3 regions of the Serratia sp. NFX21 genome follow, and region 3 is predicted to be linked to each of the others. Evidence: predicted binding sites of a transcription regulator. Region 3 holds the regulator's gene; each other region holds the start of a gene.
What was found. The regulator CRP, encoded in region 3, controls carbon source genes, mostly activating them, when cyclic AMP is high. The targets are predictions, from matches to a motif close to ATGTGANNNNNNTCACAT.

Region 1 (10,107 bases), 2.4 Mb from region 3:
GCCGTCGGCTGGCTGATGCCCCGTCTGGCGGCGTTCAGAGAGTCGCATCCGTTTATCGACCTGCGGGTGTTAACCAACAATAACCTGGTTAATTTGTCCGCCGACGGAATGGACTTCGCTATCCGTTTTGGCGAAGGCCGTTGGCCGGCGACCCACAACCTCAAATTGTTTGATGCCCCGCTGACGGTGCTCTGCCCGCCGGAGGTTGCCGCCCGCCTCCACAGTCCGCAGGATTTGCAACACGAGCGGCTGATGCGCAGCTACCGCAAGGACGAATGGGAACGCTGGTTTACCGCCGCACAGGTCACGCCGTGGCGGATTAACGGCCCGGTGTTCGACTCTTCCCGGCTGATGGTGGAAGGGGCGATCCACAGCGGTGGTGTAGCGCTGGCCCCGGCGCGCATGTTTGCTCGGGAGCTGCGTGAAGGTTTGTTACAGCGCCCTTTCAGCGCCGAAGCGGATCTCGGCGGCTACTGGCTGACCCACCTGAAATCACGCGATATGACCCCGGCAATGAAAGTGTTTGTCAGTTGGATCCAGCAACAGGTCACGGATGAACAACAATGAGGTCAGGCCGAGCCGCGCTTGATCAGCAATGGCGGCAGGATCACGTTTTGCGGCGGTAAGTCGGCGTCGGCAATCCGTTGCAGCAAGCGTGAGGCGGCGCTGCGCCCCACTTCCCGCGCGGAACTGGAGACCAGCGTCAGCGGCGGTTCGGTCAGTTCGGCCTCAGGCACGTCGCCAAAACCAATCAGCGCCACCTGCTGGCCGTAATAGGTATCCACCCCCTCAGAACCGATGCTGCGCCCACTACGCACAATGCCAAAATAGGCGCCCAATGCCACCGACGCCTTGTGGCAAACCAGCGCGCTGATATTGGGATGTTGCCGTAGCAGGTTTTCCGCCGCCTCCGCCGCGGCCCGTTGATGGCAGTCACATTCGACAATCCAGTCGGAGCGGAATGGCAGGCCATATTGCACCAGCGTGGCACAAAAGCCCCCCAACCGTTCTGCGCGGGTTAACGAACTGCTTTGCCCACCCAGATAGGCAATTTGGCTGTGACCGCGTTTGATCAGAAATTCGGTGGCCATTTTAGCCGCCTGCATGTTGTCCGGCCGCACCACGTCGACCCCTTCCAGCCCATTAGAGCGCGCAGCGCACACCAGCGGCACGCCCTGCTCCGCAGCCTTTTCCTTCAGACCCTCGGCCGAGCGTACGCCGCCCGCCAGCACCATGCCGTCAATGCCGTGCTCGAGCAAAGTATCAAAACAGCGCATCAGCCCCTTGCCGTCGCGACCGCTTTGAGTCAGAAACAGCACTTTGCCGTGCGCCTCCAGCACCTCGCTCAGGCCCGCGGTCATTTCCGCATAAAACGGCTCGCAGATATCACGCAGGATCAGCCCAATCACCCCCGACTCGCCACCACGTAGCGTCGCCGCCTGACGGTTGCGCACGTAGCCCAAGCGCTCAATCGCCTGGTTCACCCGCGCCACGGTGGTGGGCGAGATACGCCCTTTGCCGCTCAGCACCAGCGAAACGGTAGTGACCGAGACGCCGGCCTGCTGTGCAACATCGGTGATGGTGATCTTTTTGATGGTCATGACCTCTGCAAGCCCGATCCTGGGCATTCTGCCTGGTAAGGCAAATGGTATACCGAATCTGTTTGGTCAGTAAAACGTTTTACTGGTCTTGCCATTGTCGCCGTAAAGTGCACGCCGGAATTGTGATTAGCGGCGCATTTTTGCTAGGTAAAACGTTTTATCTTATTTTTACCTAACAGGGGTACACACCACTTTCGCACGTTTTTTCGCCAGGAGCCGCCGGTTATGCCAGCACCTAAAAAACAAAAAATCACGCTCTGGGAGTTTTTCCAGAGCCTGGGCAAAACATTCATGCTGCCCGTCGCCTTGCTGTCGTTCTGCGGCATCATGCTGGGCATCGGCAGTTCGCTAAGCAGCCGCGATGTCATTACCCTGCTGCCGTTTATCGGCCACCCTGCTTTCCAGTTGCTGTTCACCTGGATGAGCAAGATCGGCTCCTTTGCCTTTAGCTTCCTGCCGGTGATGTTCGCCATCGCCATTCCGCTGGGCATGGCGCGTGAAAACAAAGGGGTCGCCGCGTTCTCCGGCTTTGTCGGCTTCGCGGTGCTGAATCTGGCCACCAACTTCTATCTGACCACCACCGGTATTTTGCCCACTACCGATCCGCTGGTACTGAAAGCCAACAACATCCAAAACATTCTCGGGATCCAGTCGATTGATACCGGCATTCTGGGTGCGGTGATCGTCGGGATTATCGTTTATCAATTGCATGAGCGTTTCCACAACATTCGCCTGCCGGATGCGCTGGCATTTTTCGGCGGCACCCGTTTTGTGCCGATCGTCACTACCCTGGTACTGGGTCTGTGTGGTCTGGTGATCCCGCTGATCTGGCCGTGGTTCGCCGCCGGCATTACCGGTCTGGGCTGGGTGATCAACAGCGCCGGTGCCTTTGGCCCGATGCTGTTTGGCACCGGTGAACGTCTGTTGTTACCGTTCGGCCTGCAACATATTCTGGTGGCGCTGATCCGCTTTACCGAAGCGGGCGGCACGCTGGACGTCTGCGGCCATAGCGTGAGCGGCGCGCTGACCATTTTCCAGGCGCAACTGTCTTGCCCGACCACCACCGGCTTTGCTGAAAGCGCCACCCGCTTCCTGTCCCAGGGCAAGATGCCGGCCTTCCTCGGCGGTCTGCCGGGTGCGGCGCTGGCGATGTACCACTGCGCCAAGCCGGAAAACCGCCATAAGATTAAGGGCCTGCTGATCTCCGGCGTAGTGGCCTGCGTGGTCGGTGGCACCACCGAACCGATCGAGTTCCTGTTCCTGTTTGTCGCGCCTTTCCTCTACCTCATTCACGCCGTCCTGACCGGGCTGGGCTTCACCGTGATGGCGCTGCTGGGCGTGACCATCGGCAATACCGACGGTAATATCATCGACTTCGTGGTGTTCGGCATTCTGCATGGCACCGCCACCAAGTGGTATCTGGTGCCCGTCGTCGCAGCCATTTGGTTCGCTGCCTACTACGCCATTTTCCGTTTCTCCATTCAGCGCTTTAATATCAAAACGCCGGGCCGCGAGAGCGAAACCACCGCCAGCCAGAGCGCATCTGCAGGCCCGGTCGGCAAATCCGGCTATAACGTACCGGCCATTTTGGCGGCGCTGGGCGGCAGTGAGAATATTGTTTCGCTGGATAACTGCATTACCCGTCTGCGCCTGTCGGTCGACGACATGAGCAAGGTGGATGACGCCGCGCTGAAGGCCAATCGCGCCATCGGCGTGGTGCATCTCAACGAGCACAATCTGCAGGTGGTGATCGGCCCGCAGGTGCAATCGGTGAAAGATGAATTAGACTCACTGATAGCGGCAGCGCCTCCTGCTGCGGCCCTGCAGGGAGCGTCAAATGTTTGATTTTTCCACCCCGGTTGATCGCCACGGCACCTGGTGCACGCAATGGGATTATATCGCTGACCGCTTTGGCAGCGATGACCTGCTGCCGTTCACCATCTCCGATATGGATTTCGCCACCGCCCCCTGCATTCTCGAGGCGCTGCAACAGCGCCTGCAGCATGGCGTGCTGGGCTACAGTCGCTGGCAGCATGAAGATTTCCTCGGCGCGGTGCGCCACTGGTATCAGCAGCGCTTCAATACGCCCATCGACACCCAGATGGCGGTGTATGGCCCGTCGGTGATCTACATGGTGGCGCAGTTAATCCGCCTGTGGTCGGCACCGGGGGAATACGTCGTCACCCACACCCCGGCCTATGACGCGTTTTATAAAGTGATCCTCGGTAATCAGCGCCAACTGCTGGCCTGCCCGTTGCACAAAGACGGCAACGACTGGCAGTGTGATATGGCCCACCTGGAGGCGTTGCTGGCACGGCCGCAAACCAAAATTCTGTTGCTGTGCAGCCCGCATAACCCGACCGGTAAGGTGTGGCGCACAGAGGAATTACAGCAAATGGCCGAGCTGTGTGAACGCCATGAGGTGCGGGTGATCAGCGATGAGATCCATATGGATATGGTCTGGGGCGAGCAACGCCATACGCCGTGGAGTCAGGTTGCCAGCACGCCCTGGGCACTGCTGACCTCCGGATCCAAAACCTTCAATATCCCGGCGCTGACCGGGGCCTACGGCTTTATCAGCGATGATGCCACGCGCGACGCCTACAACCAGCAGCTCAAGGCCCGTGACGGGCTGTCTTCCCCGGCGGTGTTGGCGGTAGTGGCGCATATTGCCGCTTATCACCACGGCGAACCCTGGCTGGACGCGCTGCGCGATTACCTGCAGGACAACCTGACCTACGTCGCCGAAAGGCTCCATCAGGCGTTCCCGCAACTGGCCTGGCAACCGCCGCAATCGACCTATCTGGCCTGGATCGATCTGCGCCCGTTGGGCATTGACGACCAACAGTTACAGCAGGTGCTGATCGAGCGTGAGAAGGTCGCCATTATGCCGGGATTCACCTACGGCGAAGAAGGCCGTGGCTTCCTGCGGCTGAACGTCGGTTGTCCGCGCAGCAAGGTAGAGGCCGGTATGGATAAGCTGATTAACGGACTGAAATTTGTGTTGGACGAGGTTTAATCCACAGAGGCAGGCGAAAGCCTGCCTTTCCAGATGCTTACAACGCCACCTGCGGAATATCGTCCAGACGGTAATAAACGCCTAATCCTCGCTCATTGGCCAGCCGCACGTCATTATCTGCCCCCGCCGACGCCCCCTCAATACGATAGACCGCCTGGCACTGAGCAATCAGCCGATGAGCCACCGGATAGAGATACTCCTCGCAAATGGCATCGCCATGTTGGGTTGAACCGGCCGCCGCCGCCAGTGGTAACGCCAGCCATTCGCCAATCACCGGGACATGACCGCGCTGGTAGACCTCCAGCGCCACCTGCTCCAACCGCTGTAAATTAGCAGCAATCCGCTGCGCGTCGCCATCGGTGCCGCTCCGATAAGGGCCGGCAATCAAAATCAGTTGAGCTTTCATAACACATTCCTCAGGGTGTGATTCAGGGCGACAAACTGCAACAGCATGATGGTTTTGGCATCGACGATGGTCCCCTGCGCAATAGCGCTCAAGGCCTCTGTCAGTGGCAGTTCAATCACCTCCAGGTCTTCGCCTTCCGCTTCCACCCCGCCGCCATCACTGACCCGGTCGGCGGCATGGTATTCACCGACAAAGAAATGCAACTTCTCGGTGACGGAGCCTGGGCTCATATAGGCCTCAAATACCTTTTGCACGTTCTGCACGATATAGCCGGTTTCTTCTTCCGCTTCGGCGCGGATACGCTCTTCCGGCGAAGCGTTGTCCAACAGACCGGCGGCAGCCTCGATCAGCATGCCGTCGTGGCCGTTGACGAACACCGGGAAGCGAAACTGACGCGTCAGCACTACCGTCTGCGCCTGCCGGTTAAACAGCAAAATGGTCGCGCCATCACCGCGATCGTAGGTTTCGCGACTTTGCCGCTGCCATACGCCATCGCGGCGTAAAAAATCAAAGGTGGTTTTTTTCAGCAGATACCAGTCATCGGACAACACCCGGGTTTCGATAATGCGAACCCGTTCTTTGGTGGTTATCATGTTGGTCAACTCCAGGGCCAGGAAAGGAAATTGATACTATCGTGCAGTTTCGTGTATGATCAAGGTATTTCGTGCAATGAAAATTTAACGGGAAAACACCATGCTCACCAGCCAACGTAAAAAAATCATTCTGGAAAAACTGGCCGAGGACGGACAGGTTGTGGCCAAACAGCTCAGTGAGATGTTCGGGTTATCCGAGGATACTCTGCGGCGTGACTTGCGTGAGCTAGACAGCGAAGGACTGTTGCAACGGGTACACGGCGGTGCGCTGCCGGTCTCCCCGGCGATTGCCACCTTTGCCGAGAGAAACGGCCAGGAATCCACCGCCAAGCGGGCGATTGCCAAAGCCGCGGCGGCCATGATCGCCCCCGGGCAGGTGGTGATTATTGATGGCGGTACCACCTCCGCCGAGTTGGTGAAACACCTGCCACCCACGCTGGAAGCCACCATCGTCACCCACAGCCCCAGCGTGGCGGTCGGCCTGGTTGATCACCCCAAAGTTGAGGTGATCCTGATTGGTGGGCGGTTGTACAAACATTCGATTGTCAGCGTGGGCGCGGCGGCGGTTGAGGCGATGTCGCACATTCGCGCCGATCTCTACTTTATGGGCGTGACCGGCGTACACCCGACCGCCGGCCTGAGCACCGGCGATCTCGAAGAGGCCTATATCAAACGCGCTCTGGCAGCGCGCGCAGCCGAAACCGTAGTGTTGGCCTCTGCCGCCAAGCTGAATGCCGCCTCACAGTATGCGATTGGCGATCTCAGCCTGGCACAGAGCATTATTGTCGAGCGTTCGACCGACGCCACGCTGATTGCCCCGCTGGAACAGGCCGGGTTGACGGTAATCAAAGCCTGAGTGGCCTGCGCAATTAAATGACCTAATAAATACGTGGCTATTAAAACTTCCGCGTATTTATTACGGTTAATCTCCGCACGTCGGATAAAAATGCGAGAACAATCACACTTCATTAAACTTATTTCCTCCTGGCGAGTCACTTTCCCCTTGGCAAATAATTTCATAACAACTCAAATGTAACGTGATGATTATTAATAAATAGTGTTTAAATCCCGGTTATAGCCCCCAAATAAAAACGAGATCTCCCTCTCAAAAACCTCACCCATCATCAGCATGTCAAGGTCATTCACGAAAATATTTGTGATTGTTTTGTGATATCGCCTGCAAATTTTAGCGATGCCAAAAATGACAATGAGCTCCACGGAACAGATTGGGAGCAGGCATATGAAAATCGGTGTGGTAATAAGCGGCGGCGACGTCACCGGTATCAATAACTTTATATTCCAGGTCGCGAGACTGACGCAGGCAGATATCATTCTGTTTAACGGCGGAATACCCGGATTATTGGCTAATCATCATCAAGCTATCAGTCATCGTGACCTGGTTGATTACGCTATTTCACCAATGCCAATAATGTCTTCCGGCCGCACGGCCAAAAAACTGGTCGCCAGTGAATATGAAAGCATCAGCAAACAGCTTAAGGCTTTGCACATTGACGTGCTTATTATGGCCGGTGGCGACGGTTCGCTGCAGTTTTTAAATACCCTCAGTGAATTTGGCGTTAACTGTTTTGGCGTAGGCATGACCATCGACAATGATGTTTTTGGCAGCCTTTACAGCATTGGTTTTTCCACCGCCTGCGAACAGGTGATCAAAGAGGTTTCCAAACTGCGTAACACCGGGCGCGCCCTGCCCGGGCGGGTGTTTATGATTGAACTGCTTGGCGGTTACTGCGGGGAACTAACGCTGCAGGCGGCGATCAAATCCAATGCAGACTTTGCCCTGATCCCGGAATGCCAACATGCCTTAAGCCAACTGGCAGATAAAATAAGCCAGCGACTGGAACAACAAAATAGCGTTATTATTTTATGTTCAGAAGGCTATACCAAAGAATATTCACCGGGTTTTCAGGGTGCCATCGACACCATGATTAAACAGCTTGAGCCAAAAATTGGTGTGCGCATCCGTAAAACCATTATGGGGTATGGCCTGCGCAATGGTGAGCCTACCTGCGAAGAGATTTATCAGGGCACTATTATGGCCAGCGAAGTGGTTCGCTGTATTCACTCCGGCATGAAAAACAAGGCGGTCATTATTAATTCCGCTAACCAACCCATCCCTATTGATTTAATCAGCATGCAAAAACGTTTGGTTGATACCGAAGGACACCATTATAAACTCGCCAGGCAATTAAATATAATCTGAGGAGAGACTCATGCTTAAAATACTGTGCGTATGTGGCTGTGGCCTCGGCTCCAGCTTTGCCATCGAAATGAGCGCAAGAGCGGTGCTGAAAAAATTAGAGATTGAGGCAGATATTGATCACACCACTATCTCTGAGGCCAGCGCCTTTAAATCAGACATTATTCTGACCCAAAAAACCTTCGCCGACATTTTAAATGCCGACGCCAGCGAAGAAGAAAAGAAACGGGTGATTATTCTCCACCGGCTCACCGATAAGGCGGAAATTGAGCAAAAGATTGTGGCCTTTTTGAAAGAGCGCGATATGAAGGAAGCCCACCATGAATAGCCTGATTGACTTTATCGTCAAGGACCTGCTCGGTCAGGCTTCGATCCTGATCGCCTTTATTGCCATGCTGGGGCTGATACTGCAGAAAAAATCCACCGGGAAAGTGGCCGAGGGCACCTTTAAAACCCTGTTGGGCTTTCTGATTATGATGGCGGGCATCAACATTATCGTCGGTGCCCTGACCTATTTGAACAGCATATTCACCCACGGCTTCGGCATGACCGGCTACATCACCGACGTCGCCGCCATTGCCGGCCTGGCCAACCGCGAACTCGGCTCGGAAGTGGCGATGACGCTGATGGTGATATTCGCGGTGAATATCATTATTGCGCGTATCACCCCGTTCAAATACATCTTCCTGACCGGGCAAGCCTTGCTATGGATGGCCACCATAGGGGCGGTGATCGGCTATAAAGCGGGGCTAACCGGCCTGCCGCTGATCCTGACCGGCGGCATATTTGGCGGCGTGATGGCGGTGTTAATGCCGGCGTTGGCGCAGCCGGTGGTGCGCAAGATTACCGGTTCGGATGATGTCGCTTTGGGGCATTTCTGCACCATCGGCTATCTGGTGCAGGCGGCGGTCGCCAAGGTGGTCGGTAAAGGATCCCGCTCAACCGAAGATCTGGAGCTGCCCGACAACTTCAAGTTCCTGCAGGACACCTACCTGTCGATGGCGGTGGTGATGATCCCGATGTATCTGATCCCCGCACTGGCCGCCGGCCCGCAATACATCGCCCAGTATGCCGGCGGCATGAATTATCTGATGTACTCCTTTATGCAGGCCATCCAGTTTGTTGCCGGGGTATTTATCCTCTACAGCGGCGTGCGTCTGCTGCTCAATGAGTTGGTCCCGGCCTTTCGCGGCATCGCCATGCGCATCGTACCGGACGCCAAACCGGCACTGGACTGCCCGGTACTCTTCCCCTACGCCCCTAACGCGGTGATCGTTGGCTTCCTGGCTACCACCCTGGGTTCCATCATCGGCATGATCGTTTTCCCGATGTTCGGGCTGGCGATGATCCTGCCCGGCCTGCTGACCAACTTCTTCGCCGGGGGCACCGCTGGCATCTTCGGCAATGCGCTTGGCGGCCGACGCGGCGCCATGATCGGCGGCGTGGTCCACGGCCTGTTTATCACCTTCCTGCCCGCCATTCTGGTGCCAATGCTGGAAAGCTACGGCTTTGTCGGCGTGACCTTCAGCGACTCCGACGTCATCAGTAGCGGCCTGGTGATGGGGCATGCCTTCCAGGGTAACTGGCTGTTCATCGCTCTGTTCATCATCTTCGTCACGCTGATTGCGTGGTTTGTTAACGGTAAATCAACCAAGCACCATGAGGAAAAAGTCCATGAAACTCTATAACTTCAACGAGCTGTTGTCCGTAGCCAAAGCCCGTGATTTCAAGGCAATAGGTTCATTCAACCTCCACTGTCTGGAGATGCTGCCGGCCTTTTTCAAAGCGGCCAGGGACACCCACAGCCCGCTGATGATCCAGATTTCAACCGGCACCGCCGAGTATCTGGGCTACAAACTGCTGGTTGATTCGGTACGCTCACTGGCAGAGAGTGAAGATGTGCCCACCTGCCTGCATCTGGATCACTGCTCGGATATCGCCTCCATCGTGACCGCGATCGACGCCGGTTTCAGTTCGGTGATGTACGACGGTTCTCACCTGGAAATGGACGAAAACATCGCCAATACCCGCAAGGTGATCGACATTGCACGCCAGCGCAACGTTTCGGTTGAGGCCGAATTGGGCGCTATCGGCGGCTCGGAGGACGGCAAAGCGGTGGCGGAAGAAGACATCACCTTTACCACGGTGGAAGACGCCAAACGCTTTGTCGATGAAACCGGGGTCGACATGTTGGCCGTCTCGGTCGGCACCGTTCACGGCATGTACACCGGCAAGGCACATATCCAGCATCAGCGGCTGGCGGAAATCAC
Region 2 (10,107 bases), 2.0 Mb from region 3:
GGTGATCCTGCTGGTGTGTGCCGTGGGCGCGGTGATTGGTCTGGTGAACGGTTTGATCATCGCCTATCTGAACGTGACGCCGTTTATTACCACCTTGGGTACCATGATTATCGTGTACGGCATTAACTCGCTGTATTACGACTCTGTTGGTGCATCGCCAGTGGCGGGGTTTGATCCCAAGTTCTCCACCTTTGCTCAGGGGTTCCTGCGCTTTGGCGACTTTAAGCTGTCGTACATTACCTTCTACGCCATTATTGCGATTATTTTTGTCTGGATCCTGTGGAATAAAACCCGCTTCGGCAAAAACATCTTCGCCATCGGTGGCAACCCTGAGGCGGCAAAGGTTTCCGGCGTGAACGTGCCGTTGAACCTGATCATGATTTATGCGCTGTCTGGCGTGTTCTATGCGTTTGGCGGCTTGCTGGAAGCTGGCCGTATCGGCAGTGCTACCAACAACCTCGGCTTTATGTATGAGTTGGATGCGATTGCTGCCTGCGTGGTCGGTGGGGTGTCCTTTGCCGGTGGGGTCGGTACGGTATTGGGAGTGGTGACCGGGGTGATCATCTTCACCGTCATCAACTACGGCCTGACCTACATTGGTGTTAACCCTTACTGGCAGTACATCATCAAGGGCGGCATCATTATCTTCGCGGTAGCGCTGGATTCACTGAAGTACGCCAAGAAGAAGTAAAAGTCTCTGCGAAAAAACGGCCAGCAAATGCTGTAATGCCGGTCAGTTAAGCAAAGTTCTGAATAAGAATGTACGACGTTGTTTAAGTGGGCGTCTCCCTCTCCCAAGGGAGAGGGCCGGGGTGAGGGGCTTTTGCGTTGGTTTGTATCCCCTCACCCTAACCCTCTCCCAAAGGAGAGGGAACAATATCACCTTAACTTACAAGCATTACTGCCCTGGCCGCCTTTTGTTTTACTGAGGGGCAATTAAGGCTGTTTGGCCTTTTGCTTTTCCGCTTCCAGCTTGTGTTCCAGCTCGACCAATTGTTCCGGTGATACCGCCGGATACCCCTGGGCGTCCTCCGGGATGGTGTGCATGGCGGAGATCGGGATCAGCGGGCCGAGGAAGCGCGGTTCACGTTTGAGGATGTACAAATCGGTCAGCGCGCCAAGGCGGGCGAAGATCTCGCGCACACGCACTGTCATCATATCTTTTGGTGAAGGTACCGCGTAGCACTGCGCCTGGATCCCCATATGCAGCGCGATAAACAGCGCACGCTCACAGTGGAAGCGTTGGGTGATGATGATAAAGTCGTTGGTGTCGAACACCTTGCGGGTACGTACGATCGAATCCAGAGTGCGGAACCCGGCGTAATCCAGCACGATATCGCTGGGCGCCACGCCGGCGGCGATTAAATCGCGGCGCATGGTCATGGGTTCGTTGTAACTTTGCTGGGCATTGTCACCGCTCAGTAGCAGGTATTTAACTTTGCCGCTGTTGTAGGCGTTGATCGCCCCCTGAATGCGGTAGCGGTAATATTGGTTGATCACGCCGGTACGGTAATATTTGGCGGTACCCAGTACTACGCCGACCTGGCGATGGGGCAGCCCTTGCAGTTCGTCATAGACGAAAGGTGCCGTTTTCCAGCTGATCCAACGATCGAGCGCGATAGCCGAGAGCATCAGCAATGCAGCGATGACAAACAAGCCGATTATCAGGCGTTTCCACATGTTATTGCCTTACGCGCACCGTGGCCAAAAAAGATGGTTCAAGGCTACTTTACCTGACTACTTGAAGCAAGCTTGTCCCCCTTCTGGCACGCATTGCGCCGCATTTTTAGGCGTTTTCGGCCATAAAAAAGTCCGGCGAGCCGGACTTTATCATCTTGCTTGTGCAAATCAGAAAGAGGTGCGCTTGTAGCTGCGGTATTGCGGGCGCCAGAAGTTGTGTTCGATGGCTTTCGACAGCGCTTCTTCAGAAGTGACTACCGCCATTCCCTGCAGTTGAGCCGCTTTACCCACTTCCATCGCGATGCATTTTGACACGCCCTGAATATCGTCAATATCCGGTAACAGTGCGCCATGCCCGTCGGTGGCCAGCGGCGAACACTCGGCCAGTGCCCGGCTGGCGGCCATCAGCATCGCGTCCGTTACACGGGTCGCGCCAGAGGCCAACACACCCAGACCAATCCCCGGGAAGATATAGGAGTTGTTGCATTGGGCAATCGGGATCTGTTGCTCTTTATAGTGTACCGGTGCGAACGGGCTGCCGGTGGCGACCAGCGCAGCGCCTTCGGTCCAGTTGATGATGTCTTCCGGACGGGCTTCCACGCGTGAAGTCGGGTTGGACAGCGGCATTACGATCGGCCGCGGGCAATGCTTGTGCATTTCGCGGATCAGTTCTTCGGTGAACAGACCCGGCTGGCCGGAAACGCCGATCAAAATGGTGGGCTTGGCGTTACGTACTACGTCCAACAGCGAGATGGCATCGCTTTGGGTTTGCCATGCGGTCAGGTTTTCGCTTTTTTGCACCAGCTTGCTTTGGAAATCGAGCAGGTTAGGCAGTTTGTCGGTCAGCAGACCAAAACGGTCAACCATGAACACGCGGGCGCGCGCTTCGTCTTCGCTCAGACCTTCGGATTTCATCTGGGCGATAATTTGCTCGGCAATGCCGCAGCCGGCGGAACCGGCACCCAGGAAGGTCACGGTTTGGTCACGCAATTGGCTGCCCGCAGCGCGGCTGGCGGCAATCAGGCTACCCAGCGTAACCGCTGCGGTACCCTGAATATCGTCGTTAAAGCAGCAGATTTCGTCACGATAGCGGTTCAGCAGCGGAGTCGCGTTGTTCTGAGCGAAATCCTCGAACTGCAACAGCACGTTCGGCCAGCGGCGTTTCACCGCCTGAATAAACTCTTCAACGAAAGCGTGGTATTCATCACCGGAAATACGCGGATGACGCCAGCCCATATACAGCGGATCGTTCAGGCGCTGTGGGTTGTTGGTACCCACGTCCAGCACTACCGGCAGGGTATAGGCCGGGCTGATACCACCGCAGGCGGTGTACAGCGATAACTTGCCGATAGGAATGCCCATGCCGCCAATGCCCTGGTCGCCCAGGCCGAGAATACGTTCGCCGTCGGTGACGACAATCACTTTGACGTTTTGTTTGGTGGCGTTTTGCAGCATGTCGTCAATGCGATCGCGGTTCGGGTAGGAGATAAACAACCCGCGTGCCCGGCGGTAAATATCGGAGAAGTGCTCGCAGGCTTCACCCACCGTTGGCGTGTAGATGATCGGCATCATTTCGCTCAGGTGGGAGTCCAGCAGGCGGTAGAACAGGGTTTCGTTGGTGTCCTGAATGTTGCGCAGGTAGATGTGCTTATCGCTGTCGTTTTTGAAATCCTGATATTGGCGATAGGCGCGCTCAGCCTGTTCTTCAATGGTTTCCACCGCATCGGGCAACAAGCCTTGCAGGTTGAAATGGTTGCGCTCTTCTTCGGTGAAAGCACTGCCTTTATTCAGCAGTGGGAATTCCAACAGGATCGGGCCGGCATAAGGGATGTAGAGAGGGCGTTTGCTTTCGTATTCAAGTTCCATGACTTTTGCTCTTCAACGTATCGGATAACTTTATAAGGGTGATCCTAAAAGATCGGCGAAATATGTACAGCAATTGTTATCGGATCATGAGGTAAATTGGTGTAATTATCGACGATCAAATCCTAATTTAACTAAAGAAAGTGTTTTAAGACGTGAATGCCATTGTATTTGGCTGGCGGGGCTGTTAACAGCGGTGCCGGGCAGCACCGCCAGGGTCAGGATCAGAAAGTAATGCGGCTGACATTTTGGCAGCCCAGGGCAGCCAGCGTGGCACGGGTAGCATCCCATTGGGTGAGGATGGCACTTTCTGGCTCAGCCAGCACGGCGCGCTTCACCTTTTGACAGTCGTCGCCGGAAACATTCATCAGAATCAGCGCGGCCTGCAGGGGCGGCAGACTTGGGTTGAAGGCGGCGTTTTCCGCATAACGGCCAGTGTAGACTGTGCCGTCTTCAGCCTCCAGTGCGACGCCGCTGTGGGCGTTGCTGTAGGGCGCGTGGCTCTGATTGGCAGCGGCCAGCGCTGCTTTTTCCAGTTCGTCAGTCAGCGCCAGTTGGAAACCATGGTCGACCTGGTCCATCAGCAGCGTAGTGATATCCAGGTCTTTCGGGCCGAAGGAGTCCGGCAGGTAATCGCCAAGCGTTGCCGGTTCACGGCCGGGCAGACGAATTTTAAGGCTGACGCCGCTGTTCAGTTCGTTCATAAACTGACGGCAGTGGCCGCAAGGCGTGTAGTTAACGGTGATGGAGGCCAGGGCGGGTTCACCGCGCAGCCAGGCGTGGGTCACCGCACACTGTTCCGCATGAATGGTTTGTTGCATCGGGGCGCCGCTGAATTCCATATTGGCACCAAAATACAGATTGCCGCTCTGCCCACGGGCAATGGCACCGACATAAAATTGTGAGATTGGCGCTAACGAGCAGGCCGCCGCCAGTGGCAGCAGAGCGAATGCCAGAGCATCATCATCCAGCCCGCAGCGCTGCTTGATCGCGTCCACTTGTTCCGCCTTGAGCATGGCCGGGAAATCAGGCGCATCAATATAAGACTGCAGGGCGGATTGCAAGGTGGCGGGCAGTTCGCCAAAAGCGGTTTGAAAACGCGGGTGCATAGAAACTCTCTCTACAGGTTAACGGGATAACATTCTAGGCAGCCTTGCGTGAATAAAGTGTGATGAAAATCTCTTTATTGATGAAATCAATGCAATGAAAAGCATAATTGCGAGATGTCTCGCAAGTTTTAACCGTTTTAACTGAACATATGTAGCAGTACCGGGAACAGGAAGGGGGCCAGCAGCGAGGTAATGATCCCGCAGATCACCAACGCCAAAGAGCCGAATGCCCCTTCCTGATAGTCCATTTCCGCGCAACGAGCCGTGCCCAGTGCATGAGATGCGGTACCCATGGCCAAACCTCTCGCCGAGCGAGTGGTGATTTTCAATAGTTTAAATAATGTATGCCCGAATACTGCGCCGAGAATACCGACGAAGATTACGCAGACGGCGCTGATTGCCGGGATGCCGCCGAGCGATTCCGCCACTGCCATGGCGATAGGGGTCGTAACCGATTTGGGCATGATGGAAGCGGCAATTTCCGGAGTCGCCCCCATCAATAAAGCGATGGCACCGCCGCTGATCATGGCCGTCATACTGCCGATAAAGCAGACGGCGATAATGGATTTCCAACGGGCGCGGATCTGGTGCAGCTGTTCATACAGCGGGTAGGCCAGCGCGACGACGGCGGGCTGCAATAAGTCATTGAGGATTTTGCTGCCCTGAAAATAGCGTTCATAGGGGATGCCGGTCAGTAACAGCAGGGGAATGATCACCGCCATTGATACCAGCAGCGGGTTCAGCAGCGGCATGTTCAACCACTGCGCCAGCTTGCGTGCGGCAAAGTAGACTGCCAGCGTTAACGGCAATGACCACCAGATTTCATGGATCATTTTTCACCTTCCGCGGCATCCGGTTTGCCGACGATGCGACGTTCCCGGTGGAAATAATGCGAGGTGTAGCCCACCACTACCAGCACCATCAGGGTGCTGATAATGCAGGAAACAACCAGCGGGCCGAGGTGATCAAGGATCTGGTCATAGTATTTCATTACGCCAACGCCGATGGGCACAAACAACAGCACCATATAGCGGATCAGCAGATGACAGCCGGGTTTGACCCACCTGGCCGGCATAATTTGCGTGGAGAGCAGGGCGAACAGCAGCAGCATGCCGATAATGCTGCCGGGAATGGCGATCGGCAGCAGCGCCGCGATTGCATTGCCGGCGAATAAGCAAAGGTAGATAAGGACAATTGCCCTCAGGTATTTCCAGCACAGAGTGAATAGCTTGGCCATAACTTAATCCCGTTTAACCGATGAATTCATCATACAATTAAACTGTGACCTCCGCCACAAATCACACCATGAATTCTCTCTATGGCTGCCATGCCTGTCAGGCAGGTTGACAGCCGTAGTTAAGCCCGGTGCGCCTTTATTTTGTACTGATGATGCCTGCGCGGTATTGCTGCTTTTGTGCCAGGCGATGGCCGAGGAAAAAGAATAGCAGGCTGAACAATGCGGCAGCAATCAGCATCACAAACATCATTTGCGGTGCGGCATAGCTGAGGATAAAACCGCACAGCACCGGGTTGATGGCACCGCCCAAAGCGCTGAGGTTTTGCACACCGTAGTAGCTGCCTTTCAGATGCTGTGGGGCGATAAAGTCGATAAACATATACTCCACCGGGATCACGATAATTTCCCCCAGGGTAAATATCGCCATAGCTATGGCCCACAACCAGAGTGATTGCCCGGCCAGGCTAAAACCGATCAGCCCCAGAATGAAAAACACGGTGCCCAGCGCCAGCCAGCGCAGCATGTTTTCCTGCCGCATACCCCGGCTCAGTAAATACTGCAGCGCGATGACGATGCAGGCATTAACAATCATCACCGCCCCAATGACCTGATAGGCAAACTCGGCGTTGGAAACCAGAATCAGGTATTGCGATAAATACCCGGTGAACTGGCCAAAAACTACCGCGCCAAGCGTACTGCCGAGAGTAAAATAAATCAGCCGGTGGTCGTTGCGCAGAATGGTCAGCGTTTGGCGGAAATTGGGCGGCGCAGACGGCACGGCCTCAGTCGCTGCTGGCGGCGTAGTGCGTTGTCGGTGCAGGCTAAAACTCAATGCCGTCACTGTGAATAAAGCCAATCCGCCGGAAAGGTAGAAGGGTAACAATGGGTTCAGCCCTGCCACCATCACCCCCAGTGATGAGCCCACCGCCCAGCCAACGTTCACCAGCGTGTAGTTGATTGAAAAGGCTTTGATACGTTGTGCAACCGGTAGCCAGTCGGCAAAACAGGCCTTGATGGTGATGCCCAGTACCGAATAGGCGGTATGCAGGATAGCCAATACCACGATGATCCCACCCGGACGCGGGATCCACGGAATAGCGAAAAAACTCAAGGCGAACAGCAAAATGGCCGTCAGGATCAAGGTGTTTTTGTTGAACTTGTCGACCAGGTAACCGCCATACAGACTGGCGAAAATACCGATCATCAGGCTGATGCCCAAAATAATACCGACGCTTTTCGGCAGCAGGTGGAAATGCCCGGTGAGATAGATGGTAATGAACGGTAGCGTGACGCCACGCCCAATGGTCAATACCAGCGAGCTGGCCAGCAATGTGTTGATCAGCGGTGGGAATCCCTTCATGTCAGACCTGTTTATGCATACAGTAATTAAACCCGTATGGATAAGATAGCTTATTTTGGCCGATTTTGTCGCTGTCGCAAGGAATGAAATTTAATAAAAAGGGCCGAGCAAGCTCGACCCTTGGAGGCAGTAAAAACCGGTGTTATTTCACCTGCATCCCTGGCTGTGCGCCGCTGTCCGGGCTGAGCAGGAAGATTTCTTTTCCGCCTGGGCCGGCAGCCATCACCATGCCTTCGGAGATACCGAAGCGCATTTTGCGTGGCGCAAGGTTGGCAACCATGATGGTCAGGCGGCCTTCCAGCGCTTTCGGGTCCGGGTAAGCGGAACGAATACCGGAGAAGATCTGGCGTGTTTCGCCACCCAGCTCCAACTGCAATTTCAGCAGTTTGTCCGAACCATCAACAAAGTCGGCGCTGGTGATCAGCGCAATACGCATATCCACCTTGGCGAAATCGTCAAAGGTAATGGTGTCCTGAATCGGATCCTCAGCCAGCGGGCCAGTGACCACTTTCGCCGCCACCATGTCTTCTTTCGAGGCGCTGACCATCTCATTGACCTTGTCCAGATCGATACGGTTGAACAGGGCTTTAAATGGGTTAACCTGATGGCCCAGCAACGGCTGCTGGATGCTGTCCCAGCTCAGCTCACAGTTAAGGAAGGCTTCGGTGCGTTCAGTCAGCGACGGCATTACCGGTTTCAGGTAGGTCATCAGGACGCGGAACAGGTTGATGCCCATTGAGCAAATGGCTTGTAAATCTGCATCGCGGCCTTCCTGTTTGGCCACTACCCACGGCGCCTGTTCATCCACATAGCGGTTTGCCAGATCGGCCAGCGCCATGATTTCGCGAATTGCCCGGCCGGATTCACGGCTGGCATAGGCCTCGGCGATGCTTTGCGCTGCATCAACGAAGGTTTGGTACAGCGCCGGATCGGCCAGCTTGTCGGCCAGTTGACCACCAAAACGCTTGCTGATAAAGCCGGCGTTGCGCGAAGCCAGGTTGACCACTTTGTTCACGATGTCGGCATTTACCCGCTGCACGAAATCTTCCAGATTCAGGTCGATATCGTCGATGCGTGAAGACAACTTGGCGGCGTAGTAGTAACGCAGGCAATCGGCATCCAGGTGTTGCAGATAGGTACCGGCCTTGATAAAGGTGCCGCGAGATTTGGACATCTTGGCGCCGTTTACCGTTACGTAGCCATGTACGAACAGGTTGGTCGGCTTGCGGAAGTTACTACCTTCCAGCATTGCCGGCCAGAACAGGCTGTGGAAATAAACGATGTCCTTGCCGATAAAGTGATACAGCTCGGTGGTGGAGTCTTTGCGCCAGAATTCGTCAAAGTCCAGATCGCCACGTTTGTCGCACAGGTTTTTAAATGACCCCATGTAGCCGATTGGCGCATCCAGCCAGACATAGAAGTATTTACCTGGCGCATCCGGGATTTCAAAGCCGAAATACGGCGCATCGCGAGAGATATCCCACTGTTGCAGACCGGACTCAAACCATTCCTGCATCTTGTTTGCGACCTGCTCTTGCAGCGCGCCGGAACGGGTCCAGGCCTGCAGCATTTCGCTGAACGACGGCAGATCAAAGAAGAAGTGCTCGGAATCACGCAGCACCGGCGTCGCACCGGAAACCACGGATTTCGGATCGATCAGTTCGGTCGGACTATAGGTTGCGCCACAGACTTCACAGTTATCGCCGTATTGATCCGGTGATTTGCATTTCGGGCAGGTGCCTTTGACGAAGCGGTCAGGCAGGAACATGCCTTTTTCCGGGTCGTACAGCTGAGAAATGGTGCGGTTCTTGATGAAACCGTTTTCTTTCAGGCGGCCGTAAATCAGGTTCGACAGCTCACGGTTCTCATCGCTATGGGTTGAATGATAGTTATCATAGCTGATGCCAAAACCGGCGAAATCCTGTTGGTGCTCCTGGCTCATTTCCGCGATCATTTCTTCCGGCTTGATACCCAACTGCTGAGCTTTCAGCATGATCGGCGTGCCGTGCGCGTCGTCCGCGCAGATGAAATGAACCTCGTTGCCGCGCATTCGTTGGTAACGAACCCAGATGTCTGCCTGGATGTGCTCGAGCATGTGGCCGAGATGGATGGAACCATTTGCGTACGGCAGCGCGCACGTCACCAATAATTTTTTCGCGACTTGAGGCATAGTGAGAACTTGGTTTCTGTAATGAATAAAAAGGGTCTTTGATGTTACCCGATCGCGCTCGCCACGGCTAGGGCGGTTTCTTTATACAGACATGCGCCGACCGGCCTGCAGTTCTGATATGCTTAGCGAGAAGCTATCCATTAAAATCAAGGAGCCGGGATGAGCACAAAATCCCCCGAGCAGACCAACCCCGAAGTTCTGCGTGCCCTGGTGACCGGTGTACTGGCCGCCTTTGAACACCCGACGTTAAAAAATAATCTGACCGCGCTGAAGGCCATTCACCACTGCGCGTTGTTGGATCATGTGTTGCACATTGAATTGATTATGCCATTCGCCTGGCAGAGCGGTTTTGAGGTGCTGAAAGACAGCGTCAGTGCAGAATTACTGCGCGTGACCGGCGCTGAGGCGATCGACTGGAAACTGAAGCATGACATTACCACTTTGAAACGCGCCAACGATCAGGCCGGCATCAAAGGCGTGCGTAATATTATCGCCATCAGTTCCGGCAAGGGCGGGGTGGGTAAATCCACCACGGCGGTTAACCTGGCGTTGGCGCTGGCTGCGGAAGGGGCCAAGGTCGGTATTCTAGACGCCGACATTTATGGCCCGTCAATTCCGAACATGCTGGGGACCGAAAACGAGCGACCAACCTCGCCGGACGGGCAACACATGGCACCGATCCTGGCGC
Region 3 (10,107 bases):
AAAGAACTGCAGAAACATCATCAGTGCCAACCGCGGCACCACCCATTTGAATGTGACGCTTTTGGTCCCCAGGACCGCGCTGTCAGTTTGCATAATTCCCCCATTGGTCTTGTTGTGGTGTTGTCTAACCGCTTTCCGGCAGGAAGGACGGCATAACCACACCGCCGGGTTGTAGCGCACGGCCTTTCACCTGCGCCAAATGCAATTCACAAATCCGCCCGCCCCACCGCAACAGCACCTGGCTGAGGGCGGAACGTTGCGCCGGTACCAGCACCACAGGCGTGGTACCGCGATGGTGGCGATCCAGCATCCAACCGATCAACTCCAGGGCAATCTCTTCGCTGTGGCTACAGCCCGGCCCCAACAGGCGGGAAGCCGGATGCGCCACCGAAGCCAGATAACCGCCCATGCTGCCGTCAAGTTCCCACACGGCAGTGCGCCATAGCCCGCTGGCGTCATTGAGGAAGTAGTCAATATCGCGCCGACGTTCGATGCCCAACAGCATTCGTTCCAACTGCAGGATGCCGGGCAGATCATCTGGCTGGGCGGCGCGCACTCTGCCGCGCGTCAGACTGGGGAAGGAAAATCCCTCTACCGGCACCGGGATCGCCATATCCTGATAAATCGCATAGGGCGTGAAGCCGGCACGGTGGTACAACGCGTAGGAGTCCAGATTTAACGCGCTGGAAATCAGGCGTATAGGTAGCGATCCCGCCAGTTCGTCGGCTTTCGCCATCAGCTGCACGGCGATACCACGACCAAAGTAGTCGGGATGTACATTCATGATGCCCAGCCCGAGATGAGTTTCACGCGGGTGAAAGAAGCAGGAACCGCACAGCACGCCCTGTTCATCGTGCGCAACCCAGTGCTGTCCGGTATCCAGATGGCGATAGACGTCAACAAACAGCCCGCAGCTGGTCGGTGCTGCGGAAAAGATGGCGCCCATGCCGTGGCGTTGATACCAGGCATTGGTCGACAGATGAATCAGTTGTGCGACCGCCTGGCGATCACTGTTTTCCGCTACTCTCAGTTGCACCTGCATCCGCCCCCTCTTTTCAGATTATGGGTTCAGCGAAATAACGTGAAATCGCAAAATGTAATCGATTTCATTTTCACCATGAGCAAAATGTAATCGATTTCTTTTTTTCGGCAACCTGATTAATCTGTTGAAAGGGGCTGATAAGATGAATTTGTAACCCACATCACAATCCTGAGGCCAGGCGCAGACTTTTTGCCGCGCTTGGGCATATTGTGCGGGGCAATTGGGCAGAAGGAACAGCAAACCATGTCGATCGAAAAGGTGGCGAAACTCGCCGGCGTCTCTGCCGCGACGGTCTCACGGGTATTGAACGGCCAGCAAATCGTCAAACCGGCCACTCGCGACAAGGTACTGGCGGCGATCCGCGCATGCGACTACCAACCCAACCTGCTGGCGCGTCAGCTACGCACTTCGCGTAGCCGTATGCTGCTGGTACTGGTTTCCAGTATCACCAATCCTTTTTGTTCCCTGGTAGTACGCGGTATCGAAGAAGAAGCCGAACGCCACGGCTACCACATTTTGCTGTGCAACTCCGAATCCAATCCAACCCGGGAGTCCGCCTATCTCAGCCTGCTGAGCGGTAAAGTGGTCGACGGCGTGATTACCATGGACGCCGTCAGTTGCCTGCCCGGCCTGACCGCAATGATTGGCGATTTTCCCTGGGTACAATGCGGCGAAGGCGATCCCGAGTTCCGTGCCTCTTCAGTCACCATCGACAACCATCAGGCGGCGAGGGCCGGCGTGCGTTATTTAGCTGCACGGGGCCGACGACGTATTGCCCTGATCAACAGCGACATGCGCTATCTCTACTCGCAGCAGCGAGAGCAAGGTTATCGACAGGCGCTGGCCGAAGCCGGATTCGACTATTGTCAGGTGGAATACGTCGAGGGGTTGGAATATGCCGCCGGTGCGTTGGCCATGGCTCGCCTGCTGGATGCCGGGCCGCGACCGGATGCGGTATTCACCATCTCCGACGTGATCGCCGGTGGGGCGATGAGCACCCTGCACCAACAGGGATTGCGCATTCCCGAAGATGTCGCGGTAATGGGCTTTGACGGCGTGCCATTCGGGGCCGTCACCACGCCACCGCTGACCACCGTCGAACAACCGATGCACCAGTTCGGCGTGCGCAGCGTGCAGTTGCTGCTGGAAAAAATCAAAAATCCGCAACAACCACCGCGCAATGAAGTGCTTGAGTGGCGGCTGGTTGAGCGTGGCTCAGCCTGATTACAAGCTCAATTCCCCACGCAAAAACGTGTGTGCATAGCCGCCAATCAAGGTGCGATCGCCCTTCAGCTCACAGAACAACTCGCCGCCGCGCGCCGAAATCTGCCGGGCGTGCAGCTGATGGCGACCAAGACGTGCGCTCCAGTAGGGCATCAGCGTGCAGTGTGCGGAGCCGGTCACCGGATCTTCGCCGCCGTCGAGGGTAAAATAGCGCGAGACAAAATCCGCCGTCTCACCCGGAGCACTGACAATCACGGCCCGGCCAACCAGGGCAATCAGTGCCGGGATATCCGGCTGTAATGCCCTGACCTGCGCTTCGTTTTCCAATACCACCAACAGCGCATTGGCCTGCCACACTTCCTGCGGATTAGCCCCCAGCAGCGCCGCCAACCCTTCAGGCTCCACAACCTTCTGCGGTGGCCGGGACGGGAAATCCAGGACCAGGCGTTCGCCATCTTCGGCGTCGCGTTTAACGTACAAGTCGCCGCTCGCCGAGCGGAAACGAATATCCTGCAGCGCCGGGTTCACCACGCTGAACATCACGTGTGCCGCCGCCAGCGTGCCATGACCGCACAAATCGACTTCTCGCTGGGGAGTAAACCAACGGATGGCCGACATATCGCCATCGTCCCAGACAAAGCTGGTTTCCGGCAGGCTCAGTTCATTGGCGATAGCCTGCATCTCCACAGCCGACAACGGCTGCTTCAACAGGCAGACGCCGGCCGGATTGCCCCGAAACCCTTTACCGGTGAAGGCCGCAATATGGAAGTAATTTTCTGCCATCCGCAATTCCTTAATACCAGATGAGTAACACACAGGCCGCGGTGAGCAACCCCATAGAAACGTTAAAAATGATCCAGGCCTTTTTGCTGCGCAGCAGTCGGCCAATCACCGTGCCAAATCCCAACCAAATCACGCCGGCAATGATGTTCACCACGAATATGCCCAGTGAGATCGCCAGAATCGAGGCGTTGTATTGAGCACCCGCCAGGCTGAAGCTGGCCACCGCCCCCAGCGCCATCAGCCAGGCCTTGGGATTAAGGAACTGTAGCAGCCAACCCTGGTAGAGCCGTATCGGTTTGGGCGGTGCCACGTCGGTTTCCAGCTTTTCATAAGCGGCGGTAGCCACTTTCCATGCCAGCCACAGCAGATACAGGCTACCGAGAATTTTCAGCACCAGATGCAGCGCCGGATAAACCAGAATCAGGCTGCCGACGCCGAACGCCACCAGCAGCAAAATGCTTTGCATGCCGAGCATGATGCCAATCATCAGCAACAGTGAACGCATAAAGCCAAAGTTGGCACCGGAAGTGGTCAGTAACATATTGTTGGGGCCAGGTGTGATCGCGGCCACCCACAGAAAACCTAGCATCGAAAGAAATAAACTCGCATCCATCAGGCGGGCGCTCCTCACCCAGGTCATTTTTTGCAGTATTATTGTTAACTCAGGCTAGTGAAGCTAACAGCGCACTAATCATCCCACAATAGTTGCCAATAAGAATTTTACTCAGGTTATGCATGAATCCTTTCGCCCTTTGACCGGGGCCAGTAATCCACACCTGCAAACGCTGCTGCCACGGCTGGTGCGTCGCCGCGTGCAGTTGAAACCCCACTGGCAACGGCTGGAACTGCCCGACGGCGACTTTGTCGATCTCGCCTGGAGCGAAGATCCGGCTCAGGCCAGCGGCAAGCCGCGAGTGGTGCTGTTCCACGGCCTGGAAGGCAACTTCTACAGCCCCTATGCCCATGGCCAACTCAATGCCTGGCGTGAAAAGGGCTGGCTCGGGGTGGTAATGCATTTTCGCGGTTGCAGCGGTGTGCCGAACCGCAAGCAGCGCATCTACCATTCCGGTGAAACGGAAGATGCACGCTTCTTCCTCCAGTGGCTGCGTGCTACCTACGGAGAAGCCCCCACCGCTGCCGTTGGCGTCTCTCTCGGCGGCAACATGCTGGCCTGTTATCTGGCACAACAGGGCGCCGACAGCCTGCTGCAGGCGGCGGTGGTGGTTTCTGCGCCACTGATGCTGGAGCCCTGTTCGTGGCGGATGGACCAAGGCTTCTCGCGGGTCTATCAGCACTACCTGCTCGGGCAGTTGAAACAAAACGCCACCCGCAAACTGCTGCACTATCCTGATACGCTGCCGCTCAAACTGCCGCAGCTCAAGGCATTGCGTCGGATCCGCGACTTTGATGATGCCATTACCTCGCGCATCCATGGCTTTAGCGACGCCACCGATTATTACCGCCGTTGCAGCGCCCTGCCGTTGTTACCGTCGATCCAAACGCCGCTGTTGATCATCCATGCCAAGGACGATCCTTTTATGACCGACGAAGTGATCCCCGAAACCGCCACGCTGCCGCACAATATTGAATATCAATTGACCGAGTTTGGCGGTCACGTCGGTTTTGTCGGCGGCACATTGAAAAAACCCCATATGTGGCTGGAATACCGTATTCCATCCTGGCTTGCCCCTTACCTGGAAACAACCAAGTGATCATCCCCTGGAAAGAACTGGAAACCGAGACCCTCAATAGCCTGATCGAGTCCTTTGTGCTGCGCGAAGGTACCGACTACGGCGAGCATGAACGTTCGCTGGAACAGAAAGTGGAAGACGTGCGCCGCCAACTGAAAAACGGCGAGGTGCTGCTGGTGTGGTCGGAACTGCATGAGACCATCAACATCATGCCGCGCGGGCAGTTCCGCGCCGGACAAGAGGAAATTTAGTGCTTATCGGTTCTATGACTGACGGAAAAAATCAGGTAACAATGAAGGATTGCAAACCAACGCGCAGTATTTTGCCCTAGGCGAAAGGGTGTCAAACAGACCAATAATGATATCTGACACCGGCGCATTAAACACGGAGTGACCCATCACCATGTCCGCCAAACATCCCGTTATCGCAGTGACCGGCTCCAGCGGTGCCGGCACCACCACCACCAGCGTGGCGTTCCGTAAAATCTTTCAGCAGTTGAACATCCGCGCCGCGGAGCTGGAAGGCGACAGTTTCCATCGCTATACCCGGCCGGAAATGGACGCGGCGATCCGCAAAGCGCGCGATCTTGGCCGTCATATCAGCTATTTCGGCCCCGAGGCCAACGACTTTGGCCTGCTGCAACAAAGCTTTAGCGAATACGGCACCAACGGCACCGGCCGTTCACGCAAGTATCTGCACACCTACGATGAAGCGGTGCCCTATAACCAGGTACCCGGCACCTTTACCCCGTGGGAAGCCTTACCGGCACCGACCGACGTGCTGTTTTATGAAGGGCTGCACGGCGGCGTAGTGACCGAGCACAACGACGTGGCCAAGCATGTCGATTTGCTGGTCGGCGTGGTGCCTATCGTTAACCTGGAATGGATCCAAAAGTTAATCCGCGATACCGGCGAGCGCGGCCACTCTCGTGAAGCGGTGATGGATTCGGTGGTACGTTCGATGGAAGACTACATCAACTACATCACGCCGCAGTTTTCCCGCACCCATATCAACTTCCAGCGGGTGCCGACGGTAGATACCTCCAACCCGTTCGCCGCCAAGGCGATCCCCTCGCTGGACGAGAGCTTTGTGGTGATCCACTTCCGCGGCCTGGATCAGATCGATTTCCCTTATCTGCTGGCGATGCTGCAGGGTTCTTTTATCTCGCATATCAATACGCTGGTGGTGCCGGGCGGCAAAATGGGGCTGGCGATGGAGTTGATTATGGCGCCGCTGGTGCAGCAACTGCTGGAAGGCAAAAAAATCGAATAGCTTACCGGAGCGCGGCAACAAGCCGCGCTCCTTTATCCGTCAGGACACTGCGCGGATCTCAAAGCTGTGGGTCACGCTGGCGGCCTTGCTCAGCATCAATGACACCGAACAGTATTTCTCGGCGGAAAGATTCACCGCGCGCTCAACAATTTTGTCACTTAAATCTTTACCGGTGACGATGAAATGCAGGTTGATATGGGTAAACAGTCGTGGTGCCTCCTCACGCCGCTCGGAGGTTAATTTCACCTCGCAGTCGCGCACGTCGTTACGTCCTTTTTGCAGGATCGACACCACATCTATCGCGCTGCAACCTCCCACTGACATCAGTACCATTTCCATTGGGCTGGGGGCTTTATCCCCGGCGTTGCCGTCCATCAGCACCTGATGGCCAGACGCGGATTCGCCCAGAAACGTCAACCCTTCCACCCACTTAACTCTTGCCTGCATACTGGTCACTCCGGTTAATTTCTTAAAATCAGACTACGCTTTCGCATAGAAACTGGCAACGGAACCTGATGCTAATCATGCTGAAGCGAGACAACACAAGACACCCGCCTCACTCTGTGCTACAAACAGAGCCGCAATAAATCTTTCCGGGACACTGATTTCAGGGAAACTCCCAGGGAAAGGCTCCTTTACCGGTATGTTAACAGAATGTAGCTTGCAGCTCTCCCGGCAAGTTAATATGCTAGGGCGACAGCGTATATTTATGACACGCCTCAAAACCTGCTGCCAGCCACCATTAAAAGAACGGCGACAGCACGTTTTACAGGGAACTCTGACCCCTGTGACACAAGGCAGCGATAACAACAGAGGATAACAGCGAATGGTTCTCGGCAAACCGCAAACAGACCCTACTCTCGAATGGTTCCTGTCTCATTGCCATATCCACAAATATCCATCCAAAAGTACGCTGATTCACCAAGGTGAAAAGGCCGAAACGCTTTACTACATCGTCAAAGGCTCCGTCGCGGTGCTGATTAAGGATGAAGAAGGTAAAGAGATGATCCTGTCCTACCTTAACCAGGGGGATTTCATCGGCGAGCTTGGATTATTTGAAGAAGGTCAGGAGCGTAGCGCCTGGGTTAGGGCGAAAACCGCCTGTGAAGTGGCTGAAATTTCCTATAAGAAATTCCGCCAGTTGATTCAGGTTAACCCGGACATCCTGATGCGCCTGTCAGCTCAGATGGCAAACCGTCTGCAGATCACATCTGAGAAAGTGGGTAACCTTGCTTTCCTGGACGTTACGGGCCGCATCGCGCAAACCCTGCTGAACCTGGCGAAACAGCCTGATGCCATGACCCACCCGGATGGTATGCAGATTAAAATTACCCGCCAGGAAATTGGCCAGATCGTCGGTTGCTCACGTGAAACCGTGGGTCGTATTCTGAAAATGCTGGAAGATCAAAACCTGATCTCCGCCCACGGCAAAACTATTGTCGTTTACGGCACGCGTTAATTACTGAAAAAACGGCGCGATGATTCGCGCCGTTTTTTTATGCCCCGAGTCATCATGTGGCGCCGACTGATCTACCACCCGGAAGTTAATTACGCACTGCGGCAAACGCTGGTGCTTTGCCTGCCGGTACTGCTTGGCCTGCTGATCGGCCAACTGCAATACGGCCTGTTATTTTCCCTGGTTCCCGCCTGCTGTAACATCGCCGGGCTGGACACGCCTCACAAACGTTTTTTCAAACGCCTGATCGTCGGCGGTTCACTGTTCGCACTCAGCAGTTTGTTACTGCAGCAAGCCCTGTTATGGCAGTTGCCGCTGCCGATACTGATGCTCGGCCTGGCGCTGCTGCTCGGCGTCAGCGGTGAAATCAGCCCGTTACACGCCCGTCTGCTGCCCGCTGCGCTGGTTGCCGCCATCTTCTCCCTCAGCATGGCCGGTTCAGTACCGCTTTGGCATGCGCCGCTGTTATATGTGGTCGGCACCGCCTGGTACGGGCTGTTCACCTGGTTCTGGTTCAAACTGTGGAAAGAGCAGCCGATGCGCGAGTCGCTCAATCAGCTCTATCTGGAGTTGGCGGACTACTTCGAGGCCAAATACTCACTGCTAACCCAGCATACCGATCCACAGACCGCGTTACCGCCGTTGTTGGTTCGTCAGCAAAAGGTGATGGACCTGATCACCCTGCTGTATCAACAGCTAAACTTTCTGCCGCACGCCAGTAACCTCGAGCAAAAACGTCTGCAACGAACCTTTCAGGTCGCGCTGGATTTGCAGGAACACATCACCGTCAGCCTGCACCTGCCGGAAGAGGTACAAAAACTGGTAGAACAGAGCCAGGCCGAAGCCATTATCCGCCGCAACGCACAGGTGATTGCCGGCCGGCTACGCACGGTGGCGCACGATATTCTCTACCACCAGCATTCGCAGCGCTTCAATATGGGCAATGAACTGGCAGCATTGGAAAAAGTGGCGGCACAGCACCCGGATAATCCGGTGGGTCAGTTCTGCTACTATCACTTCAGTCGCATCGCCCGCCTGCTGCGTACCCAGCATCCACTCTACCGGCGTGACCTGATGGCCAATCAAAACCGCCTGCCGTTTTGGCCGGCGCTGGTCAGTTATCTGTCGTTCAAATCCAATGCCCTGCGTAATGCGGCACGATTAGGCGTCACGCTGGCGGCAGGCAGCAGCCTGGGGATGATTTTCAACCTGCCGAAACCCTACTGGATCCTGCTCACCATCATGCTGGTGAGCCAGAACGGCTACAACGCCACCCGGGTGCGCATCCAGCACCGTGCACTCGGTACTTTGGCCGGGCTGGTAATCGCCGCCGGTCTGCTGCAATTACAACTGCCCGAGGCCGAAACCCTGAGCGTGATGCTGGTGATTACGCTGCTGGCCTATATGGTGTCACGTAAAAATTACGGATTGGCGGTGATTGGTTTTACGGTGACGGCGGTCTATACCCTGCAATTACTGGCGCTGAACGGCACGAATTTCCTGGTGCCGCGTCTGATCGACACCCTGATTGGCTGCGTGCTGGTGTTCGGCAGTACCATTTGGCTGTGGCCTCAGTGGCAAAGCGGGCTGCTGCGCAAGAATGCCCATCAGGCGCTGGAGAACGATCAGCAGGCGTTACGTTTGTTGCTGGAAGAGCAAGAGCCGGATCCCACTGCACTGGCCTACGCACGCATGCAGGTCAATCAGGCGCACAACGCGTTATTCACCTCACTGAATCAGGCGATGCAGGAACCGGGGTTTGAATCGAACTACCTGGCGGATATGCGCCTGTGGGTGACGCACAGCCAGTTTATTGTCGAGCATCTGAATGCGATGACTATTCTGGCGCGCGAGCACTATATGCTGACGCCAAAACTGGCGGAGGAGTATCTGCAATCTTGCGAGATCGCGCTGCAGAGCTGTCAGCAACGGCTGGAGTACGACGGGCCGAGCAGTGGCAACAGCATTATGCAGCCGCCGGATTTGCACCCAGATATGCCGGTGACCGAAATGGAGCGCCACCTGCGGCGTATTCTTTCACACCTGAGCGTGATGCATACCATCTCGTCATTGGCCTGGAGCCAACGCCCACACCACGGCATCTGGCTGAAACGCAAACTGCGCGATCAATAAGGGCGCCGTCTGGCGCCCTTGTCATCAATGCAACGCATTACGCGTTAATCACGTCCTGCACCGCCAGCTCAAACAGCGCCATCCCTTCGTCGATGTCCTGGGTCTCCACCACCAGCGAAGGCGCAAAGCGGATCACATTTGGCCCGGCATTGAGGATCATCAGCCCACGTGCGGCGGCGGCGGTCAGGAAATCGCGCGCCTTACCCTGGTATTGCGGTGTTAATTCAGCACCAATCAGCAGGCCCATGCCGCGAATATCGCTGAAAATACCGTACTTATCGCCAATTTTCTTTAACGCCTGCACGTATAACCCATGACGCAACTCAATGCCGCTCAGCACTTCCGGCGTATTGATCACGTCCAGCGCAGCTTCCGCCACCGCACAGGCCAGCGGGTTGCCGCCGTAGGTGGTGCCGTGGGTACCGACCTGCATCACCGAGGCAATCTCTTCGGTGGTCAGCATGGCGCTGACCGGGAAACCGCCGCCAAGCGCTTTGGCCGTGGTG

Region 1: the regulator CRP is predicted to act here: its motif matches at 6,566-6,583, upstream of ACNT1W_RS13585 (6-phosphofructokinase).
Region 2: the regulator CRP is predicted to act here: its motif matches at 4,710-4,727, upstream of cdd (cytidine deaminase).

Annotation. Positions count from the first base shown of each region.
Region 1 covers NZ_CP183196.1:2,846,912-2,857,018, reverse strand. Annotated here, with positions in the region: gene ACNT1W_RS13620 (LysR family transcriptional regulator) at 1-567, shown strand, start outside; gene ACNT1W_RS13615 (Mal regulon transcriptional regulator MalI) at 570-1,601, opposite strand; gene malX (maltose/glucose-specific PTS transporter subunit IIBC) at 1,827-3,446, shown strand; gene ACNT1W_RS13605 (MalY/PatB family protein) at 3,439-4,620, shown strand; gene ACNT1W_RS13600 (NUDIX hydrolase) at 4,658-5,026, opposite strand; gene ACNT1W_RS13595 (NUDIX domain-containing protein) at 5,023-5,619, opposite strand; gene ACNT1W_RS13590 (DeoR/GlpR family DNA-binding transcription regulator) at 5,720-6,475, shown strand; gene ACNT1W_RS13585 (6-phosphofructokinase) at 6,860-7,840, shown strand; gene ACNT1W_RS13580 (PTS sugar transporter subunit IIB) at 7,851-8,165, shown strand; gene ACNT1W_RS13575 (PTS sugar transporter subunit IIC) at 8,158-9,525, shown strand; gene ACNT1W_RS13570 (class II fructose-bisphosphate aldolase) at 9,512-10,107, shown strand, end outside.
Region 2 covers NZ_CP183196.1:2,084,250-2,094,356, forward strand. Annotated here, with positions in the region: gene mglC (galactose/methyl galactoside ABC transporter permease MglC) at 1-691, shown strand, start outside; gene sanA (outer membrane permeability protein SanA) at 937-1,680, opposite strand; gene ACNT1W_RS09920 (NAD-dependent malic enzyme) at 1,849-3,546, opposite strand; gene cdd (cytidine deaminase) at 3,768-4,652, opposite strand; gene ACNT1W_RS09930 (CidB/LrgB family autolysis modulator) at 4,790-5,485, opposite strand; gene ACNT1W_RS09935 (CidA/LrgA family protein) at 5,482-5,889, opposite strand; gene ACNT1W_RS09940 (MFS transporter) at 6,026-7,249, opposite strand; gene metG (methionine--tRNA ligase) at 7,392-9,419, opposite strand; gene apbC (iron-sulfur cluster carrier protein ApbC) at 9,579-10,107, shown strand, end outside.
Region 3 covers NZ_CP183196.1:52,217-62,323, forward strand. Annotated here, with positions in the region: gene ACNT1W_RS00350 (MFS transporter) at 1-93, opposite strand, end outside; gene ACNT1W_RS00355 (GNAT family N-acetyltransferase) at 125-1,042, opposite strand; gene ACNT1W_RS00360 (LacI family DNA-binding transcriptional regulator) at 1,286-2,266, shown strand; gene ACNT1W_RS00365 (PhzF family phenazine biosynthesis protein) at 2,267-3,049, opposite strand; gene ACNT1W_RS00370 (LysE family translocator) at 3,060-3,662, opposite strand; gene ACNT1W_RS00375 (hydrolase) at 3,781-4,761, shown strand; gene ACNT1W_RS00380 (YheU family protein) at 4,758-4,991, shown strand; gene ACNT1W_RS00385 (phosphoribulokinase) at 5,143-6,012, shown strand; gene ACNT1W_RS00390 (OsmC family protein) at 6,052-6,459, opposite strand; gene crp (cAMP-activated global transcriptional regulator CRP) at 6,839-7,471, shown strand; gene ACNT1W_RS00400 (YccS/YhfK family putative transporter) at 7,526-9,601, shown strand; gene argD (bifunctional acetylornithine/succinyldiaminopimelate transaminase) at 9,639-10,107, opposite strand, start outside.